One region of the Ciceribacter azotifigens genome, then DNA from elsewhere that is predicted to be linked to it. Evidence: riboswitches for the same ligand, from Rfam matches in the RefSeq annotation. Region 1 holds a riboswitch; each other region holds the start of a gene.
What was found. A riboswitch is a leader RNA that binds a small molecule or an ion and turns the genes downstream of it on or off. The one in region 1 is predicted to bind thiamine pyrophosphate.

Region 1 (6,679 bases):
GGAGGAAAGGCCGAGCGTGAGCAAGGCCTCCTCGGCCGCCTCGCGTTCGCAGTACGGGGCGAGCATGCCGCCGGCATAGGTGGAGGCACCCGTGCCGACGTTCTCGGCGGCATCCATCACCTCGACGGCGATGCCGCGACGGGACAGTTCGAAGGCGGCGGTGAGGCCGGCAACGCCGGCCCCCTTGATCAAAACCGTCATCTCACTCTCCCGGCTGCGTTTCCGCCGCATTGGCGACCGGCATATAGAGATCGCCGCCTTGGCGGTACTTCGCCGCCATGGCTTCCAGCCCTTCCTTCTGTGCCTCTGCCCTAAGGTCATGGGAGATGCGCATGGAGCAGAACTTTGGACCGCACATGGAGCAGAAGTGGGCGACCTTGTGCGCCTCCTTCGGCAGGGTCTCGTCGTGCATCGAGCGCGCGGTATCGGGATCGAGGGAGAGATTGAACTGGTCCTCCCAGCGGAATTCGAAGCGGGCGCGCGACAGCGCGTCGTCGCGGACCTGCGCGGCGGGGTGGCCCTTGGCGAGGTCGGCGGCGTGGGCGGCGATCTTGTAGGTGATGACGCCCACCTTCACGTCGTTGCGGTCGGGGAGACCCAGATGCTCCTTGGGCGTGACGTAGCAGAGCATGGCGGTGCCGAACCAGCCGATCATCGCCGCACCGATGCCGGAGGTGATGTGGTCGTAGCCCGGGGCGATGTCGGTTGTGAGCGGCCCGAGCGTGTAGAACGGCGCCTCGCCGCAGGTCTTCAGTTGCTTGTCCATGTTCTCCTTGATCTTGTGCATGGGGACATGGCCGGGGCCTTCGATCATCACCTGGCAATCCTTCGCCCAGGCGATTTGCGTGAGTTCGCCCAGCGTCTCCAGTTCGGCGAACTGTGCGGCGTCGTTGGCGTCGGCGATCGAGCCGGGGCGCAGACCGTCGCCGAGCGAGAAGGAGACGTCGTAGGCGCGGCAGATGTCGCAGATTTCTTCGAAATGCTCGTAGAGGAAGCTCTCCCTGTCGTGATGCAGGCACCACTTCGCCATGATCGAACCGCCGCGGGACACGATCCCGGTCACGCGGTTGACCGTGAGCGGGATGTAGTGGAGCCGGACACCGGCATGGATGGTGAAATAGTCGACGCCCTGTTCCGCCTGCTCGATCAGCGTGTCGCGGTAGAGCTCCCAGGTCAGGTCCTCGGCGATGCCGCCGACCTTTTCGAGCGCCTGGTAGAGCGGCACGGTACCGATCGGCACCGGCGAATTGCGGACGATCCACTCGCGGATGTTGTGGATGTTGCGGCCGGTGGAGAGGTCCATCACGGTGTCGGCGCCCCAGCGGATTGCCCAGACCATTTTCTCGACCTCTTCCTCCATCGAGGAGGTGACGGCAGAGTTGCCGATGTTGGCGTTGATCTTCACGAGGAAGTTCCGGCCGATGATCATCGGCTCGCTTTCCGGGTGGTTGATGTTGGCGGGGATGATCGCCCGGCCGGCGGCGATCTCCTGGCGAACGAATTCCGGTGTCACATGATCTGGGATGTGCGCGCCGAAGCTTTCGCCATCCCGGGCAAGCACTTCTTTGGCCGCCTTGCGGCCGAGGTTTTCGCGGATGGCGACGAATTCCATTTCCGGCGTGATAATGCCGGCGCGCGCATAGGCGAGCTGCGTCACGGCCTTGCCGTTCTCCGCGCGCGAGGGCGTGTTGCGGACCGGAAATTCCGGCACCAGCCGCTCACCGGAGGCAAAGCCGTTGTCTTCCGGCAGCACATGCCGGCCGGCATAGGTTTCGACATCGCCGCGCGCGGCGATCCAGCGCTCGCGCAGGCGCGGCAGTCCGGCCTTGATGTCGATCGTCGCGGAGGGATCCGTGTAGGGCCCGGAGGAGTCGTAGAGGACGACGGGCGGCTCGCCGGAGGTCGGATGCAGGGCGACCTCGCGCATCGGCACGCGGATGTCGCCGTGCTGCTCTCCTTCGATGTGGATCTTGCGCGAGGCGGGCAGGGGACCGGTCGTCACCTGCGGTATCGGTCTGGTTGCGGCAATGTTCATGGTTGAGGCTCCAAGGTTTGACGTTTGGAGACCCAGTTCCAGTGTTGGAATGATGGAAAAACGCTCGGCACAGATCCCGGACCGGGATTCCCGCAACGCCAGCGCTCGCACCGTCCCTACGCCAGTATGAACTGGATCAGGTTCAACGGGTCACTGCGCTGCTTGCCCTTGTCAGGGATCGCCCAGCAGTATCTCAGCCCCTTGGCGGGACCCCCCTGGTGAATGGGCGAATGCTAAGGCGGTATGCCGCGCATTGTCAATCGGCAAGCGCGGAGGCCCACCGGATGTCGTATGCGGAACCTTCGATTTCAACGGGATAGCCGAATCCCTGAATGCTGCTAGAATTCCCTGTCGGGTCAGCCGCGCCGACGCGGTGATCGACCGACCGCCTTCGACGCGGAGGGACGAGTGCTGACTGAGACCGAATTCAATCAGGGCTTCGATGCGCTGCGGGAGCTCGCCCTCGACATCCGCTGGTCTTGGAACCATGCAACGGATGCCATCTGGCAGGCGCTCGACGCGGAGATGTGGGCGCTCTCGCGCAATCCGTGGACGATCCTGCGGAGCGTCTCCCGCGACCGCATCCGGGCACTTCTCTCCGACCGGGCGTTCTCTGCAAACCTGGCCGCACAGCTTGCAGAATCGCGCCGGCTGCGGCTGGCGCCGGGGTGGTTCCAGGAGGCTCATCCGGGCAGTGGGCTGCGGACGGTCGCCTATTTCAGCGCCGAGTTCATGCTCGACGAGGCGCTGCCGATCTATTCCGGCGGTCTCGGCAATGTCGCGGGCGACCAGCTGAAGGCCGCGAGTGACCTCGGCGTTCCGGTGGTCGGGGTGGGGCTTCTCTACGCGCGAGGCTATTTCCGCCAGTCGATTACGCCGGACGGACGGCAGGAGGCGCTCTATCCCGTCAACGAGCCGGAGCAGTTGCCGCTCAGGCCGCTGCGCGAACCGAGCGGCGAATGGCTGCGGCTGGAGCTGGAACTGCCCGGCTACAGGCTCTGGGCCAGAACCTGGGAAGTGCAGGTGGGGCGCACACGGCTCTTCCTCCTCGACCTCAATGATCCGGCCAATCCACCCGCCTACCGCTGCGTCACCGGCGAACTTTACGGAGAGGGCCCGGAAACGCGCCTGAAACAGGAGATGCTGCTCGGCATCGGCGGGTGGCGGCTCCTGAGGGCAATCGGTCTCGATCCCGAGATCTGCCACATGAACGACGGCCATGCGGCCTTCGCGGCTCTGGAGCGGGCGCGCTTCTTCATGCAGGACCATGGGGTTCCTTTCGCCCAGGCGCTGCTTGCCACGCGCGCCGGCAATCTCTTCACGACGCACACGGCGGTTGCCGAGGGGGTCGACCGGTTTCCTCCCGAGATGATCGTCCGCTTCTTCCGCCACTACGCCGAGCGGAAGCTTGGGCTCTCTCTCGACGAATTCCTGGCGCTCGGGCGATCCGATCCGCAGAATGCCGCCGAGCCGTTCAACATGGCCTATCTCGCGGTGCGGGCGAGCGGCGCGGTCAATGCCGTCAGCGCCCTCCACGAAGATGTGAGCAAGGTCCTGCTGCAACCGCTCTTTCCCCGCTGGCCGGCAAGCGAGGTTCCGGTCGGGCACGTGACCAACGGCATCCACGTGCCGACCTGGGATTCGTCGGAGGCCGACGCATTCTGGACGGAGGTGACCGGCAAGGAGCGGTGGCGCGGCGATCTCGCGGGGCACGAGGCGGCGATACGCGATGTGCCGGCAGCGCGGATCTGGCAGCTGCGGGCGGCGGGACGCGCGCAGCTGGTCGCAAAGGTGCGGGACTGTTGCTGCCGTCAACTGGCGGAGGATGGCACTCCCTCGGGCGAGATCGAGGAGGCGCGCGCGATCTTCGATCCCGACGCCCTGACGCTCGGCTTCGCTCGGCGGTTTGCCACCTATAAGCGTCCTGATCTCCTGCTCTCCGACGAGGAACGCCTGCTGCGCCTTCTTGCCGATACGCGCCGGCCGGTACAGCTCGTCGTTGCCGGCAAGGCGCATCCGCGGGATGCCGCCGGACAGGCGCTCATCAAGCGATGGATCGACTTCGCCAGGCGGGCGGAGGTTCGCTCACGGGTCGTCTTCCTGCGTGACTACGATATGCAGCTCGCTCAGGTGCTGGTGCAAGGGGTGGACGTCTGGATCAACACGCCCCGCCGTCCGTGGGAGGCGAGCGGGACGAGCGGGATGAAGATCCTCGTCAATGGCGGGCTCAATCTCTCCGAAATCGACGGCTGGTGGGCGGAAGCTTTCACTCCGGAGGTCGGCTGGGCAATTGGTGATGGTGCCGAGCACCAGGATTTTGCCGATCTCGACCGGCGTGAGGCGGCAGAGCTCTACGAGCACCTCGAGCGCGACATCGTTCCGGAATTTTACGAACGCGATGCCTCGGGCGTCCCGCTGCGCTGGGTCGATCGCATCCGCGAAAGCATGGCGCGGCTGACCCCGCACTTTTCTGCCAACAGGGTTGTGCGGGAATATACCGAGGACATCTATCTGCCCGGTGCTCGGGCCTTTGCCGCACGCTCGGCGGATGGCGGCGACCTCGCGCATGCGCTCTGCCGGTGGAAGACTGAGCTCCGCCGTTGCTGGCCGCATGTTCATTTCGGCGATGTCCGCTCGAACTCGTCCGAGAACGAGCATATCTTCTCTGCCGAGGTCTATCTCGACGACCTTCCAGCCGAGTCTGTTCGCGTCGAGCTCTATGCCGACGCGACGGCAGCGTGGCCCGTTTTCACGGCGGTCATGGATCGCGCCCCGCCGGCCGCGACCTCGGGCGGCTGGAATCTCTATTCGGTCCGTGCGCCGGCAGATCGGCCGGTGTCGGATTTCACAGCACGGATCATCCCCTTCCATCCCGACCTCGCCGTGCCTCTCGAGGTCAACGAGATTCTGTGGCAGCGCTGAGGCGCGTCCGGTCACGGAAGGAACGTCAGCGAACTCCGGTCGCTTGTTTGGACCCGGTGCCCGAAGTGTTGGCATTCCCGGTCGAGCCGCGCCGCCAGCCACTCGACGTCTTCCGCCGACGCGCGTTCGAGGCGGAATTTCCGCAGGCGGTAGGGCAGGGCTTCCAGTGCGCGCAGCCCGTGCGCGATATCGTAGTCCAGCACATAGCCGAGCACGAGTTCCGGGCGGTATTCCTCGTTGCCGCCGATGCCTTCGTAATCGTTGATGAAGTCGCCGCAGCCGTAGAGGATCGGTCGCCCCCGATGGATTTCGATTGCGATCGGATGGTGCGACGAGTGTCCGTGTAGGATATCGACGTTCGCCTCCTCGATGACCCGATGAGCGAAGGCGCGATGCGCCTCGGCGATGCCGTAGCCCCAGTTGGGGCCCCAGTGGAGCGAGAGCAGAGCGGTGTCGCCCGGCCTCCGCCAGGCGGCGATCTCGCCTGCGACCTGTGCGGCGCTCTCCGGGCCGGGGCCGTTCAGCAGATTGACGCCGGGGCGGTGCCTTCCTGTTGCCCAGGTGAGCGGCGCGCCGCTCGACGGAAAGGCATAGGCGAAGACGAGGAGCCTGCCGTCTGCGCCGCGATCGAGAATGGTCGGCCGTTTGGTGGCTTCTTCGTCCATGCCGGCGCCCGTGATCGTGATCTTCGCCTCCTGCAGGCTGAACAACGTGTCCGTCATTCCCACCGTTCCCCAGTCGCCGATGTGGTTGTTGGCGAGCACGCAGCAGTCGATGCCGGCGGCGGTGAGACAGGTCACGTTTGCGGGATGCATGCGGTAGTTTATGCCCTTCGGTTCAGGGCTTCCGCGGTCGGTCACGCTGGTCTCGAGATTGACGATGCGGACGTCGGGCTTTCGCTCCTCGATATCCGCGAGCGCGTCGCCCCAGATATAGTCGGGCGGGACGGCTCGCGGGATCGGTCCCGATCTCTGCTCGGCGAGCCCGACATAGCCGAGCGCAGAGCGCATATAGGGCTCGTGGATCTCAGGGTCGCAATGGCGTGGCATGATCTGGTCGATCCCGCGCCCGGTCATCACATCGCCGCAGAGGAAAAGCCTCATTTCCAGGTTCCCGAGTGGACTGCCGCCTTGCAAAACAGTAAATTTTAGAAATCATGCAGATATTGACGGGGGTCGACTTGACCTTGATCAATACGTCGATGCGCAAACGGCGCTTCCATTCTAGTCAACGTGGTTGAGAAAGGAATGCCGACATGGTGTCACAATCACAGCTCACCAGCAGCGACATCCGCCGCGTCTGCGGCAACCTCCCCGATTGGAAGATCACGGAAATACTTGCCTGCGGCGGCGATATCGCAGCGCTCGAACAGGCCAAGGTATGGTCGATGGGCGACGACGAGACGACGCCCGAACGAAATCTGCCGCCCGAGAGCGCGGCTGCAAAGATCCTGGATGTGCTTCTTGCCGAAGAAGAACAGGATGAATGGGAGGCTGGGCGCGGCCCGGATTGACGGCCCGTCCATCGGGGCCGGTCACCTGCCGGGGTGGCCTCAGCCTGTCGCGGCTCTGCCGCCATCGTACCGGCAACAGCGTCTGGAGAACAGTTATGGAAGTCACACCCCGCGTCACGTTCCGAGGCATGGACCATTCGGAAGCGGTCGAAGCTGCCGTGCACGAAAGGATCGAGCGCCTCGGGCGCTTTCACGACCACATCACGTCC
Region 2 (6,679 bases), on a different contig from region 1:
TCAACCGTGGCTTCGGTGACTTCGAGGAATGGCGCGACAAGGTCCTCGAAGAAGAGGAGATCGAACAGCATAAGCTCGGCAAGGCGATCGAGAGAGAAGAGCATTGGCTCCGCTACGGTGTTACGGCGCGGCGTAAACGCAATATGCGTCGTCTCGGCCAATTGCAGGCGATGCGCGCGGATTATCGTGGACACAGAGGACCGCAGGGGACAGTGCAGGCAAACCTCGCCGACGCGCGCGAATCCGGAAAGCTGGTCATAGAGGCGGAACGGATCACCAAGACGTATGGTGAACGCACTATCGTGGCCCCGTTCTCGATCCGCGTTCACCGCGGTGATTGCATCGGTCTCGTTGGCCCGAACGGTGCCGGCAAGACGACGCTCCTGAAGATCCTGACAGGCCAGCTGAAGCCCGACAGTGGAACCGTGAAGCTCGGGACCAACCTCGAAATTGCGGTGCTTGACCAGAAGCGAGAGGATCTCAATCCCGACGACACGCTCGCTCACTATCTGACCGACGGTCGGGGTGAGAATCTTCTCGTCAACGGCGAGCAGCGGCACGTGACCGGTTACATGAAAGATTTTCTGTTCCAGCCTGAACAGGCGCGCACGCCGATCCGAAACCTGTCAGGCGGCGAGCGGGCGCGGTTGATGCTGGCGCGTATCATGGCAAGGCCGTCAAATCTGCTGATCCTCGACGAGCCGACGAACGACCTCGATATTGAGACGCTTGATCTGTTGCAGGAGATCGTCGCCGGCTATTCCGGTACGGTTATCCTCGTCAGCCACGATCGTGACTTCCTCGATCGCACCGTCACCTCGACGATTGCACCGGCCGACCCAGAACAGCCGGACGGTCGCTGGATCGAGTTTGCTGGCGGCTACTCCGATATGCTGGCGCAAAGAAAAGGCGCCGAGGAGGAGCGTCGCCGTGCTGCAAGGACAGACAAGGGGAAAGTACAGGAAGGCGACACAAAGTCATCCGAGGAGACAGCCCCCAAGAATAAAGCCAAGCTCTCGTACAAGCAGAAATTCGCGCTGGAGAACCTGCCGAAGGAGATCGCAAAGGCCGAAGGAGAGATTGCCGTTCGCGAAGCGAAGATGGCGGATCCCGGCCTGTTCTCGCGGGATGCGGCAACGTTCAACCGACTCGCAATCGAGGTTGAAAAGCTGCGAGGCGACCTCACGCGAATGGAGGAGGAGTGGCTCGAACTGGAGATGCTGCGCGAAGAACTCGAAGGCTGAAGATTAGAGAGCGGGAGGTGTCTGCGGGAGCGCTTCCAGATGCAGCAGTCTTGGAGACATGGTGTCATAGAAGGCGCCGGCTCTGCCGATATAGATAAGTGTGGCTTCCTGCAATTCGCTCATTATCGACGACAGCCGCTCGACGGTTTCGGGCTCTAAGCCTTCAAGGACATCGTTGAAGACGATCCATTTCGGGCGACGCAGCAGCAGATTGGCGAATGCAAGCAGCATCTGCTCGTCCTTTTCGAGCCGGCGGTCCCATCGGGCATGCTCATCGAGGGACTTCGTGAGCTCGTGAAGGCCGACACGTGTCAGCGCCGCAGCGATCTCCTCATCGGAGAATGCCGAAGCCGCGGCCGGAAACAGCAGGGCGTCACGTAGCGGTCCTTCGGGCAGATAGTCCAGTTGCGGAACGAAGAGAATTTCCTGTTCCGGAAGGTCTATCGATCCGCTTCCCCACGGCCAGAGTCCGGCGAGAGCATCGAAGAGCAGCTTCCGATTGATGCCCTGGTCGCCGTTGATCATGACCCTTTCGCCAACGTTGATGACGGGATCCGGTTCGCGCAGGCGAAAGGCGTGTTCGCAGCTGTTGCCGTTCGGCTTTGCGCAGATCGTCACGCTCCGGAAAGCAAGCTGTTCCGCTGTGCCGCGCTCCAGCAGGACTTCGCTTCCCTCGGGGCGGAAATCATCCATGTCGACGAGCGCTGCCCTGAAACTCATTACGCGCAGCAGGGTCGCCTTCCAGTCTGCGATGGAGTCGAAATTATTGACGTACCAGCGCAGCGCCGAGTGGACCTGGTTGAAGGCGGCTGCCGACATCATCAATTCACCGAAGCTCATGGTCCCGGCGAAATAGGCCGGAGACGCGATCAAAGTCGGGACAACGAGCGCGAGCCAGCCGAAGCCGGCGGTAACCCAGGTCAGATTGGTGAGCGCCATTGCGAGCTGACGGATCAGCGCTACAACGTCATCGATCTTGGAATGGATACGCTGGCGCTGGTTCTCCTCGCCGCGTGCAAGTGCGATCGCTTCGAGATTCTCGTTCGTGCGCATCAGCGAGAAGCGCAGGTCTGCTTCGCGGGCATACCGTTCGGCATTGATGCGCGTGAGTCGAAAGCCGACGAGATTGCTGGCCAGTGAGGCGATGCTTGCATAGAAGATTGCTCCCCAAACCATATATCCGGGGATTGAGAAGCTCGTATCGCCGACGTGAAAAACGAAGCCGCTCGACAGTTGCCAAAGCACGCCGATGAAGCTGACGAGCAAGATCGTTGCCTGGACGAGGCCGATCGTCAGCGAGGTGGTCATTTCGGAAAGCTTGCGGGCATCTTCATGCAGCCGCTGGTCCGGGTTGACACCAAGGGGGCTTGAAAGCGAAAGCCGATACGCTCGCCGGTCGGTCAGCCATTGGTCGACAATATCGCGCGACAAACCTTCTCGCATGTAGAGCGCCGCCGTCTGATTGAGCCAGGTCTGCACGACGTTGAGCAACAGAAGGAAGCCGGCGATATATGCAAAGTTCTCCAACTGGACGATGAATTCCGGCAGGTCGCGGCGTTCCAGCGAATTGTAGAAAGGCGCATTCCATCGGTTCAGAAGGATCTGGCCGTAGGCCGTGAGGAGAATGATCGTCAGCAAGGCCGCCGAAACGAGAAGGATCCGATTGCGCACCGGCGACTCCCAGAAGGATGCCGCCGCGATCGCAATCTGCCGCTTGAAGCCGATCTCATAGGTCGGCTCGGCGGCTCCGGATCGTCCTTGTGGCTCTGCATTGGTCATGAGTCAGGCTCTTCCGCACACCAGATGGCCGGATGGTACAGGCCAGGCACTTGCCGATCGGTTGATAAGCTGATTGCTGTGGCATGAAAAAGGCGGAAAGGGCAAGCTTCCGGCAGATTGCCCTCATTGAACGCCGAGACAATCCGGCCGGGCAAGCCATCGTGTGCTTGCGTGACACGAGATGCCGCGCTATTCCTGCCTTGCTCTAACGGGGTGCCAAAAGGCTCTTAACGACCTGATGGCTGAGAGGTGAACACCAACCCGCGGAACCTGATCCGGCTCGAACCGGCGGAGGGATTAGACGCGTAACAGACGCCTTTTCCCGGAAAACAACACGAAGGAGGGCGCCTATGCGAACCATGATATCCGTTCTTTCCGGTCGCGCGCATATAGCTGCGGCGGCAATTGTGATGCTGTCGTCCGTTTCCGCCTCGGCAGCCGACAAGACGTTGACGATTTATACCTACGAGAGCTTCATTTCCGAATGGGGCCCGGGCCCGAAGGTCAAGGAAGCTTTCGAGAAAACCTGCGAATGCCGTGTGGATTTTGTCGGCGTGGCGGATGGCGTTGCTCTGTTGACGCGTCTGAAACTGGAAGGCGATACGAGCAAGGCCGACCTCGTTCTCGGGCTCGACACCAATCTCGTCGCGGAGGCGAAACAGACCGGCTTTTTCGACGTGCATGGGATCGACACCTCGGCAGTCAAGGTTCCCGGCGGCTTCACCGACGACACCTTCGTTCCGTATGATTATGGTCATTTCGCAGTCGTTTACGACACACAGACGTTGAAGATGCCTCCGAAGAGCATGAAGGAACTCGTGGAGGGGGATCCTTCCCAGAAGATCGTGATCGAGGACCCCCGAACGTCGACGCCCGGACTTGGTTTATTGCTCTGGGTGAAATCGATCTATGGCGATGAGGCACCGGCCGCCTGGCAGAAGCTGAGAGGGCGCATCCTGACTGTGACGCCGGGCTGGTCGGAAGCCTACGGCCTGTTCACCAAGGGTGAGGTGCCGATGGTGCTCTCCTACACGACGTCGCCCGCTTACCACATGGTCGCCGAGGAAACCGACCGTTACCAGGCCGCGGCCTTCTCCGAAGGCCATTACATCCAGATCGAAGTCGCCGGCCTGCTCAAGAATGCGCCGCAGAAGGACCTTGCGCGCGAGTTTCTCAAGTTCATGCTGAGCCCAGGGTTCCAGGATACCATTCCGACGAACAACTGGATGATGCCTGCCGCACCGACATCGGAGCCGCTGCCGGAGGCATTCGCAAAGCTGGTCAATCCATCCAAGACGTTCCTGATGTCGCCGGAGGAGGTCGCGGCCAACCGGAAGGCGTGGATCGACGAGTGGCTCGCAGCAATGACGCTCAAGTAACGATATGCTGGGAAGACGGCAGCGTTTGACGGGTTTCCTTGGCGGGGCGTTCAGTCTTGCCGCCATCGGAACGTTTGTCGGTGTCGCCGTCCTGGCGCTGCTCGGCTATCGCGGGGGCAGGGGCTTCACAGTTCTTTTCTCCGATCCACTGCTCCTGTCCGTGCTGCGCTTTACCCTGTTGCAGGCGGCACTCTCGACGGCACTCTCGGTTATGCTGGCGATTCCGATTGCAAGAGCGCTCGCTCGCCAGACGCGTTTTCCCGGACGCATGTGGGTAATCCGGCTCATGGCGGTGCCGATGGGGCTTCCTGTTCTGATCGGCGCTCTTGGGCTGATCGGCATCTGGGGGCGGCAGGGACTGCTCAACGATGGGCTGCTGTTCCTTGGCAAGGCGGAGCCGGTCAGCATTTATGGCCTCGGTGGCATCTTGCTCGCGCACGTCTTCTTCAATCTGCCGCTTGCAGCACGGTTGATGCTTGCCGGACTCGAGCGCTTGCCGTCCGAATATTGGTTGATGAGCGCGACGCTTGGCATGAAGCCACGGGCGATCTTCCGCTTCATCGAATGGCCTGCGCTCCGCCCGCTTATCCCCGGCATCGCCGGCCTCGTCTTCATGCTTTGTGCCACCAGCTTCACGCTTGTGCTCATTCTCGGGGGAGGTCCCGCCGCGACGACTCTCGAAGTGGCGATCTACCAAGCCCTTCGGTTCGATTTCGATCCGGAACGGGCGGTCTCGCTTGCCTTCTTGCAGATCGCCGTTACGGCCCTGGTCCTGGTGGCGATGGCACTTTTTCCTGCTCCGCGGGAATATGGGCAGACTCTTGGACGCGCATCACGACGGTTCGACGGCGAGAGCCTCACGGCGCGTCTTTCAGACGGCGCCGCGCTCGTCGTCGTCGTGTTGTTTCTCGCTCTTCCGCTCGGTTCAGTCGCGGTTTCGGGGCTAAGGGCCGATCTATTCAAGCTTTTGACCGAGGCGGCATTCTTGCGGGCTGCAGCGACAAGCCTGGCAATCGCACTCGGCTCGGCGTTATCGGCACTCTTGCTTGCGCTGGCGACAATCCACGCGCAAACGGTGATCAGTCTTTTGCAGCGTCCTTCGCTGGCCATGAGAGGCATCTCGATATTGCTGTCGGGCGTGTCGTCTCTCGTATTGTTGGTCCCGACGATCGTGCTCGCCACGGGCTGGTTCATGGCTTTGAGATCGACGGGGGATATCGCCAGTTTTGCACCGGTGGTCGTCGTCGGGATCAACGCGTTGATGTCCCTGCCTTTCGTCATGCGGGTCGTGGCGCCCGCACTGGAAATCCATCGCGCCGCAACAGGACGCCTGGTTCTGAGCCTGGGTATCCATGGATTTTCCAAGCTGCGACTAATCGACTGGCCGCTTCTCAAGAAGCCGTTGCTGACAGCCCTTTCCTTCGCCATGGCGCTCTCACTCGGTGATCTGGGGGCGGTGGCCCTTTTCGGTTCGGAGAAAATCACGACATTGCCGTGGTTGATTTACAGTCGTATGGGGCACTACCGCACCAACGACGCCGACGGACTCGCCCTGATTCTCGGTATGATCTGCTTGCTTCTAACCCTCGCCGGAACCACCGGCGTCCAGCCGCGGAAGGACGAGGCCGAGAATGCCGAACGAATCTGATGCCGTTGTCCTCGACAATGTCCAACTCCGGCTCGGAGCGCAGGAGTTTTCGTTCGACTGCAGAATTCCCAAGGGAGCGATTACTGCCGTTGCCGGACCCTCCGGTTCGGGAAAGTCGACCTTGCTTAACCTAATCGCCGGGTTCGAGACACCGACGCGCGGTCGACTGTTGATCGAAGGAGAGGATATGCGTGGCCTCCTGCCGTCTGATCGGCCGGTTTCGCTCGTCTTTCAGGACAACAATCTTTTCGCTCACCTTGATCTGTTCACGAACGTCGGGCTCGGAATCAACCCGGCTCTCCATCTCGGAGCGAGGGAACGGGAGATGGTATCGACGGCATTGAAGCGCGTTGGTCTCGAGGGTTTCGAGCGCCGTCGCCCTTCGACACTTTCAGGGGGCGAGCGTCAGCGTGCCGCTTTTGCAAGAGCGCTCGTGCGGCGCAAACCGGTGCTGCTTCTAGACGAGCCCTTCGCGGCCCTGGATCCGGGATTGCGATCGGCGATGGCGGATCTTCTTGAAGATCTGCATCGCGAAACGCGCAACACGGTGGTGATTATCACCCACGATGCGGACGAGGTGGCGCGCCTTGCGGAGCACGTGCTCTTCGTCGACCGGGGACGAATTTCCT
Region 3 (6,679 bases), on a different contig from region 1:
TCCGCGGATCGGACACGCAGGTCGAGCCGCTGAAAGTCAACGGTCCGCAGAGCGTCGCCGAACACCTGCCGGAGAATGAACGGCAGGCTTTCATCGAGGAACTGGAACTTGCCCAGGAGGCCTGCCGGCCGTTCGACCGCAAGGCCTTTCTCGAAGGCCACCTGACGCCGGTCTTCTTCGGCTCGGCTCTACGCAATTTCGGTGTGCGCGATCTCATCAACGCGCTCGGCGCGTTCGCGCCGCCGCCGCGCGACCAGGTAGCGGACATCCGCACGGTGCACGCTGCCGAAGACCGGATGACGGCCTTCGTCTTCAAAATCCAGGCGAACATGGACCCGAACCATCGCGACCGCATCGCCTTTGCCCGCATCTGCTCTGGCAAGCTGGAGCGCGGCATGAAGGCGCGGCTGTCTCGCACGGGCAAGCAGATGGGTCTCACGGCGCCCCAGTTCTTCTTCGCCTCCCAGCGGCAGCTTGCCGACACCGCCTATGCAGGCGATGTCGTCGGCATTCCGAACCATGGCACGCTCCGCATCGGCGACACGCTGACCGAAGGGGAGCCTCTGGTCTTCCAGGGCGTGCCGAACTTCTCGCCGGAAATCCTGCGCCGTGTGCGGCTCGAGGACGCGATGAAGGCGAAGAAGCTGAAGGAGGCCCTGCAGCAGATGGCGGAAGAGGGCGTGGTGCAGCTCTTCCAGCCGGAAGACGGGTCGCCTGCAATCGTAGGCGTCGTCGGCGCACTGCAGCTCGACGTCCTGAAGGAGCGCCTTTCTGCGGAGTACGGCCTGCCGGTTTCCTTCGACATGCCGCGTTTCTCCGTCTGCCGCTGGATTTCTGCCGATCAGCCGGGCGAACTCGAAAAGTTCATGACCCAACAGCGCGGCAACATGTGCCGTGACCTCGACGGCGATCCGGTTTTCATGGCGCAGGACGCATTTTCGCTCCGCTACGAGGCGGAGCGGTACCCTGCCATCAAGATGGTCGCCATCAAGGAATATCACGTCGCCAAGGCGGCGTGAGTTCCTAACGGTCGGCGACCGCCAGGCGTAACCCGAGCGCTGCGAAAGCGCCGGCAAACGACCGGCGTAGCCACAACTGCAGCCTTGGTCGTGCGATGACGTGGCGCCGCGTGGCCGCGGAGAAGACGCCGTAGCCTATGAAGACCACGAAGGTCAGTCCCATGAAGACGCCGGCCAGTACCAGCATGTGCAGGGACGCGTTTGGGGTGTTCGCCGGAACGAATTGCGGCAGGAAGGCGAGAAAGAAAAGCGACAGCTTCGGATTGAGGATGTTGAGGAGCAGTCCGTCGAGGATGATCTTGCCTGCTCCGGAAGCCGCGCGGGTCGAGGTGACCTGTAGCACACCCTCGTCCCGCCATATGCCCCATGCCATGAGGAGCAGATAGGCGACGCCGAGATACTTGACGGCCTGGAAGGCGAGGGCGCTTGCGTGAAGGAGTGCGGCAAGGCCGGTGATGCTTGCCGCGACATGGGGGATGATGCCGAGCGTACAGCCGAAAGCGGCGATCACGCTCGCCCGCCAGCCGGCGCCAAGACCATAGGCGATCGTGTAGATGACGCCGGTGCCGGGCAAAAGGATGATGATCAGCGACGTCAGGAGGTATTCTGGGGTCATAGCGGCTCTCCTCTTTTGGGCTGGAGAGCGAAGCAGACACCGGAATGCGGCAGCGGGTCTTGAACAGAATTGCGGCTGGTTCTCAGTGCAGGGCCGCTGCATAGGCGCCGGGTGTTACCCCGTATCGCTGGACGAAGGCGCGGGTCATATGACTCTGATCGGCGAAGCCGCTTGCTGCTGCCGCCTCGGCGAGTGGCATGCTGTCGCCGATGAGGCGCCGTGCGACGTCGATCCGCCGCTGGATCTGATAGGCGTGCGGCGTGAAGCCGGTCTGCCGTACAAAGGCCCGAAGCAACTGAAACTTGCTGAGGCCGGCTTCCTGCGCCAATTCGCCGAGGGTCACCGGACGGGCGGGGTCGTCATCGAGCAGTCTTGCTGCGCGCCGGATGCCGGCACTCTTCGCTGCGACCGCCGTCGCGCGAGGCTGTAACATGGAGGCGACGAGTGCCAGAAATTCTGTCTCGCACGCGAGGTGCGCCCCGTCGTCTGCCGTGGCGGCGGCAAAGAACTGTCGAAAGCGCCCCGCGAGGCGGGCGTCCCGGATGACCGGATGCTCGAACTCGAACATCCCCCCGCCGCCCTCGGTGATCTCCAGTGTCGCGGCCGCTATCGTCTCGGGCAGGAGGTAGAGCATCTGCCAGAAACGACCGTGGTCGCCGATCGGCGCGCCGTCGTGCACCTCTCCGGGATTGACCGTGATGATGTCGCCTGGACCCGCCTCCACCACGCCGCGCCCGCTCAGGGACTTCTGCGCACCACGGCGAATGATCCCGATTCCGAAGGCGTCGTGGGTGTGGCGCAGGAAGCTGTGTCGCGTGTCGGCCATGACCGCGGTCACGCCGAAAAGCGCAGTGTTCGCAATTTCGAATCGGCCCTTACTCATGCGCGCGACGGCTCCGATGTGCTGCCTAGGTGGACTCTGCCAGCATCATGCAGAGTGCCAGCTTCGTCTTCCAGCGGCAACCGCCCTGCGACAGCCTGCGTGACAGCGGCGGCGATCTGTGCGACAGGAAGGCGAGACAGGGGCGTCCACCGGAAGGTTGGGCTGAGAAGAACCCTTTGAACCTGAACCAGATCATGCTGGCGGAGGGAGTCGTCCGGAGCCGAAGGTCGTTGGTGCCTGGTTCCGTGACCTTTCCGCACGGAAAGGCTGATGATGAGTGATCTTCGGAGCGCAGACAATACACCGCGGGCACCGGTGATCGCCAACGCCCTGTCCATTGCCGGTTCCGATCCGTCAGGCGGTGCCGGCATACAGGCGGATCTCAAGACGTTTTCGGCGCTGGGCGTGTACGGTATGGCCGTGGTAACCGCCCTGACGGCACAGAGCACGCGAGGCGTGACCGGCATACACGTCGTGCCGCCGGATTTCGTCGCGGAGCAAATCCGGGCCGTCTTCGCCGACATAAGGGTAAGTGCCGTGAAGATCGGCATGATCGCCGATGCGGCGATTGCAGGAGCCGTGGCCGACGTACTCGCGCGTCATGTCGATGTGCCTGTCGTTCTCGATCCGGTAATGATCGCCAAGGGTGGCGCGTCACTGCTGACGGATGATGCGATGACGGTCCTCAAAACACGGCTCTTGCCGCTGGCAACGATCGTCACGCCGAACCTGCCGGAGGCGGCGGCTCTTCTCGGAGAGCCAGAGGCCAGCAGTCGCGAGGAAATGGCAAATCAGGCGCTGCGGCTCGTGGCGCTTGGCGCGAACATGGCGTTGGTCAAAGGGGGGCACCTTCCTGGGGTGGACAGCCCGGATGTGCTCGCCTCTGCGGCGGGCCTCACCTGGTTCGAGGCGCCGCGCGTTGCGACCCGCAACACGCATGGCACCGGCTGCACGCTGTCGAGTGCGATCGCCGCCGAACTTGCGAAAGGAGTGCTGCCGCAAGACGCCGTCGCGGTGGCCAAGACCTATGTCGCTGGAGCGATCGATGCCGCGGATGTCTTGAACGTCGGCTCCGGGCACGGACCTGTGCACCACTTTCATGCGCTTTGGAAAAGCAAAGGCGCAGCATAATCGGCCAGACGGTCAAGGCATCTGCGAGTCGAGCGTGATTTCCTCGCCGTCGATGGCGAATGTGCCGTAGCCGCGATGGTGAATGGTTCGCGGTGCCGTTTGGGCGGGATCGTACCAGGCCTTCACCACCTCCAGCACGAAGAGATTGTAGCGTGGTACGAAACCCTGATCGACCACGCGGCATTCGAGGTTCGCGAAGCATTCGCCGATGAGCGGCGCACGCACCTCCTCGGCGGGCAGCGGCGTCAGGCCGATCGTCGCAAACTTGTCGGTGTCCCGACCGGAGCAATTCCCGACCGCTACGACCTTCTCGGCAAGCTCGACCGTCGGGATGGCGATCACACATTCGCCGGTCTGCTGGAGCGCATGAAAACTGTGGTCCGCCCCGCTGACGATGCACGCGATCATCGGCGGGGTAAATTCCATCATCATGTGCCAGGACATGGCCATGACGTTCGGGCGCTCGTTTTCCGAGGTCGTCAGGAGGACGACCGGGCCGGGCTCGATGAGCTGGTAGACCTTGGCAAGCGGAAATTCCTTCATAGCGGTCCTTCCCCTTTCAGCGAGTTTGTCCCTTGCCTTCAGTCCCGGTCCGTTCCGGGCAGGGCGCGGAGATCATGGACGAACGGCAATGACGAATGCAGCCAGAACTGTCGGCTCGGCATCAGTTGCCGGCGCTGGCGGATCGTGCCGATGCGAATGCCGATCCGGGCGTCGCTTGCATCGCTACTGGCGCGGTAGATCGGCGAGCCGCATTTCGGGCAGAAGTATTGCACACTAACCGCACCACTGTCGCCGACCTTTGTGTAGGCTTTCGGCGCATTGCTGCGAAGGGAGAAACGGTCGCGAGTTGCCGCAACCGTGACACGGTAGGCGCTTCCTGTCAGCGACTGGCAGTCGGTGCAGTGGCAGATCGAGACCTGGGTGGGGTCGATGTCAGCCTCGTACCGCACGTAACCGCAGTGACATTGTCCATCGATATGCATCGGCGCGCCTCCTTCGGGTTCTTCTATGGAACCTAGGGCGGATCGCAGCAGTGTCGAATGTGTTATCCGACGGCGCCGGGCGTGGAGCCCGGCGCCGTCCTCCGCTGAAGCCTAGTGATCGGCCTTGATGAAGGTGCCGTTCTGCAGGTCACGCATTGCCTGCATCAGTTCCTCGCGCGTGTTCATGACGATCGGTCCGTGCCAGGCGACCGGCTCCCGGATCGGCTTGCCGGTGACGAGAAGGAAGCGGATGCCGTCCTCGCCGGCCTGTACCGTGACCTCGTCTCCGGTGTCGAAGACGACGAGGGTACGATTGCCGGAAAGATCCCGGATGTTGAGTTCCTGGCCTTGGTACTCTTTCTCGACCTTTACGCCGAAAGGCTTGGAGGCTTCGCGGAATGTACCGGAGCCGGCGAAGATATAGGCGAATGCGGACCGATAGGTATCGACCGGGAAGCTCTTCCGTTTGCCCGGCGGAACCGAGATGTCGAGATAGACGGGTTCGGCCGCGATGCCGTCGACGGGACCAGTCTTGCCCCAGAAGTCTCCGGTGATGACGCGGACCGCGGTGCCGTCGTCGTCAATGATCACGGGAATGTCCGCGCTCTTGATGTCCTGATAGCGCGGCGCGGTCATTTTCAGCGACGACGGCAGGTTCGCCCAGAGCTGGAAACCGTGCATTCTGCCGGCGAAATCGCCTTTCGGCATCTCCTGGTGCATGATGCCGCTTCCCGCCGTCATCCACTGCACGTCACCGGCACCGAGCAGGCCCTGATTGCCGAGACTGTCGCCATGCTCGACCGTGCCGGCTAGGACATAGGTGATCGTCTCGATGCCGCGATGAGGGTGCCAGGGAAAGCCGCGGATGTAATCCGACGGATTGTCATTGCGGAAATCGTCCATCATCAGGAAGGGATCGGTCATCGACGGATCGCCGAAGCCGAAGACGCGATGCAATTTGACACCGGCCCCTTCCATCGTGGGCGTGGCGCGACTTTCATGTTTCACAGGTCGAATGGACATTGGATTGCTCCTTCCGAGCGGAATTTCAGTTGCCCCCAATATAGGGAAATACGGCGGGCGGCGAAGGCCGTTCGCCGGAACGCAGTGTTCACAGAACGCAATCCTCCGGCGCAAAATGTGATCGCGCCGGCCAGTCAAAATTCGGCCGCGAATGGGCTATTTAGCTTTCGTTATCCAATTAAGGCAAAAATAGTTAATCCCTTGCCGCCATTGGCGGAACGCATCCGGAGTCTATTGCAGCATGTGTCGCTGGGCAGCCTATCGCGGTCAACCGATCTATCTTGAAGAGCTCGTCACCTCGCCCGCGCATTCCCTCATCGAGCAGTCCCACTGCGCGACCCGCGCGAAAACGGCGACCAATGCGGACGGTTTCGGCATTGCCTGGTACGGAGATCGTCCGGAACCCGGTCGGTTCCGCGATGTCTTGCCGGCCTGGTCGGACTGCAATCTGAAGAGCATGGCACGGCAGATCCGTTCGCGGCTCTTTCTGGCGCATGTCCGCGCGGCGACGCATGGTTCCACGCGTCGGGACAATTGCCATCCCTTCGTCTGTGACACCTGGTCCTTTATGCACAACGGCCAGATCGACCACTTCGATCGTCTGCGTCGGTCGATGGAATCGATGCTGGACGACGAACATTTCAATGCACGCGTCGGCACGACCGACTCCGAACTCCTGTTCCTGCTCGCCCTGCAGTTCGGCATGCGCGAGCGGCCTCTCGCCGCCATGGCCGAGGCAATAGGCTTTGTCGAACAACTGAGCCTCAATCTGACCGGCAGCGTAAAGGTGCGGTTCACCGCGGCCTTTTCCGACGGGCATACGCTTCATGCGGTGCGCTACGCGACCGACGCCTACGCGCCGACCCTGTTCGCCGCGCCGATGGGGGCGGGCGGGCACTGCCTCGTTTCCGAGCCGCTCAACGACGACACCGACGCCTGGATGGAGATTCCGGCCGGCAGTGCAGTGACACTTTCGGAAAAGGGGATCGAGGTCACCCGCTTCCAGCCGTCCGTGGACGGT

Region 2: another riboswitch for thiamine pyrophosphate. It lies ahead of thiB (thiamine ABC transporter substrate binding subunit); the one in region 1 lies ahead of thiC (phosphomethylpyrimidine synthase ThiC).
Region 3: another riboswitch for thiamine pyrophosphate. It lies ahead of thiD (bifunctional hydroxymethylpyrimidine kinase/phosphomethylpyrimidine kinase); the one in region 1 lies ahead of thiC (phosphomethylpyrimidine synthase ThiC).

The regions. Positions count from the first base shown of each region.
Region 1 is NZ_JBLQTA010000015.1:64,920-71,598, reverse strand. Features, by position in the region: gene thiO (glycine oxidase ThiO) at 1-201, opposite strand, end outside; gene thiC (phosphomethylpyrimidine synthase ThiC) at 203-2,035, opposite strand; TPP riboswitch at 2,131-2,262, opposite strand; gene glgP (alpha-glucan family phosphorylase) at 2,444-4,957, shown strand; gene ACM6UT_RS18555 (CapA family protein) at 4,969-6,060, opposite strand; gene ACM6UT_RS18550 (hypothetical protein) at 6,213-6,470, shown strand; gene ACM6UT_RS18545 (HPF/RaiA family ribosome-associated protein) at 6,566-6,679, shown strand, end outside.
Region 2 is NZ_JBLQTA010000026.1:3,801-10,479, forward strand. Features, by position in the region: gene ACM6UT_RS22230 (ABC-F family ATP-binding cassette domain-containing protein) at 1-1,244, shown strand, start outside; gene ACM6UT_RS22235 (ABC transporter ATP-binding protein/permease) at 1,248-3,023, opposite strand; TPP riboswitch at 3,223-3,337, shown strand; gene thiB (thiamine ABC transporter substrate binding subunit) at 3,434-4,402, shown strand; gene thiP (thiamine/thiamine pyrophosphate ABC transporter permease ThiP) at 4,407-6,050, shown strand; gene ACM6UT_RS22250 (thiamine ABC transporter ATP-binding protein) at 6,034-6,679, shown strand, end outside.
Region 3 is NZ_JBLQTA010000003.1:209,547-216,225, reverse strand. Features, by position in the region: gene ACM6UT_RS06150 (peptide chain release factor 3) at 1-1,019, shown strand, start outside; gene ACM6UT_RS06145 (LysE family translocator) at 1,024-1,635, opposite strand; gene ACM6UT_RS06140 (AraC family transcriptional regulator) at 1,718-2,518, opposite strand; TPP riboswitch at 2,647-2,744, shown strand; gene thiD (bifunctional hydroxymethylpyrimidine kinase/phosphomethylpyrimidine kinase) at 2,834-3,649, shown strand; gene ACM6UT_RS06130 (flavin reductase family protein) at 3,662-4,192, opposite strand; gene ACM6UT_RS06125 (GFA family protein) at 4,231-4,635, opposite strand; gene ACM6UT_RS06120 (pirin family protein) at 4,747-5,658, opposite strand; gene ACM6UT_RS06115 (class II glutamine amidotransferase) at 5,900-6,679, shown strand, end outside.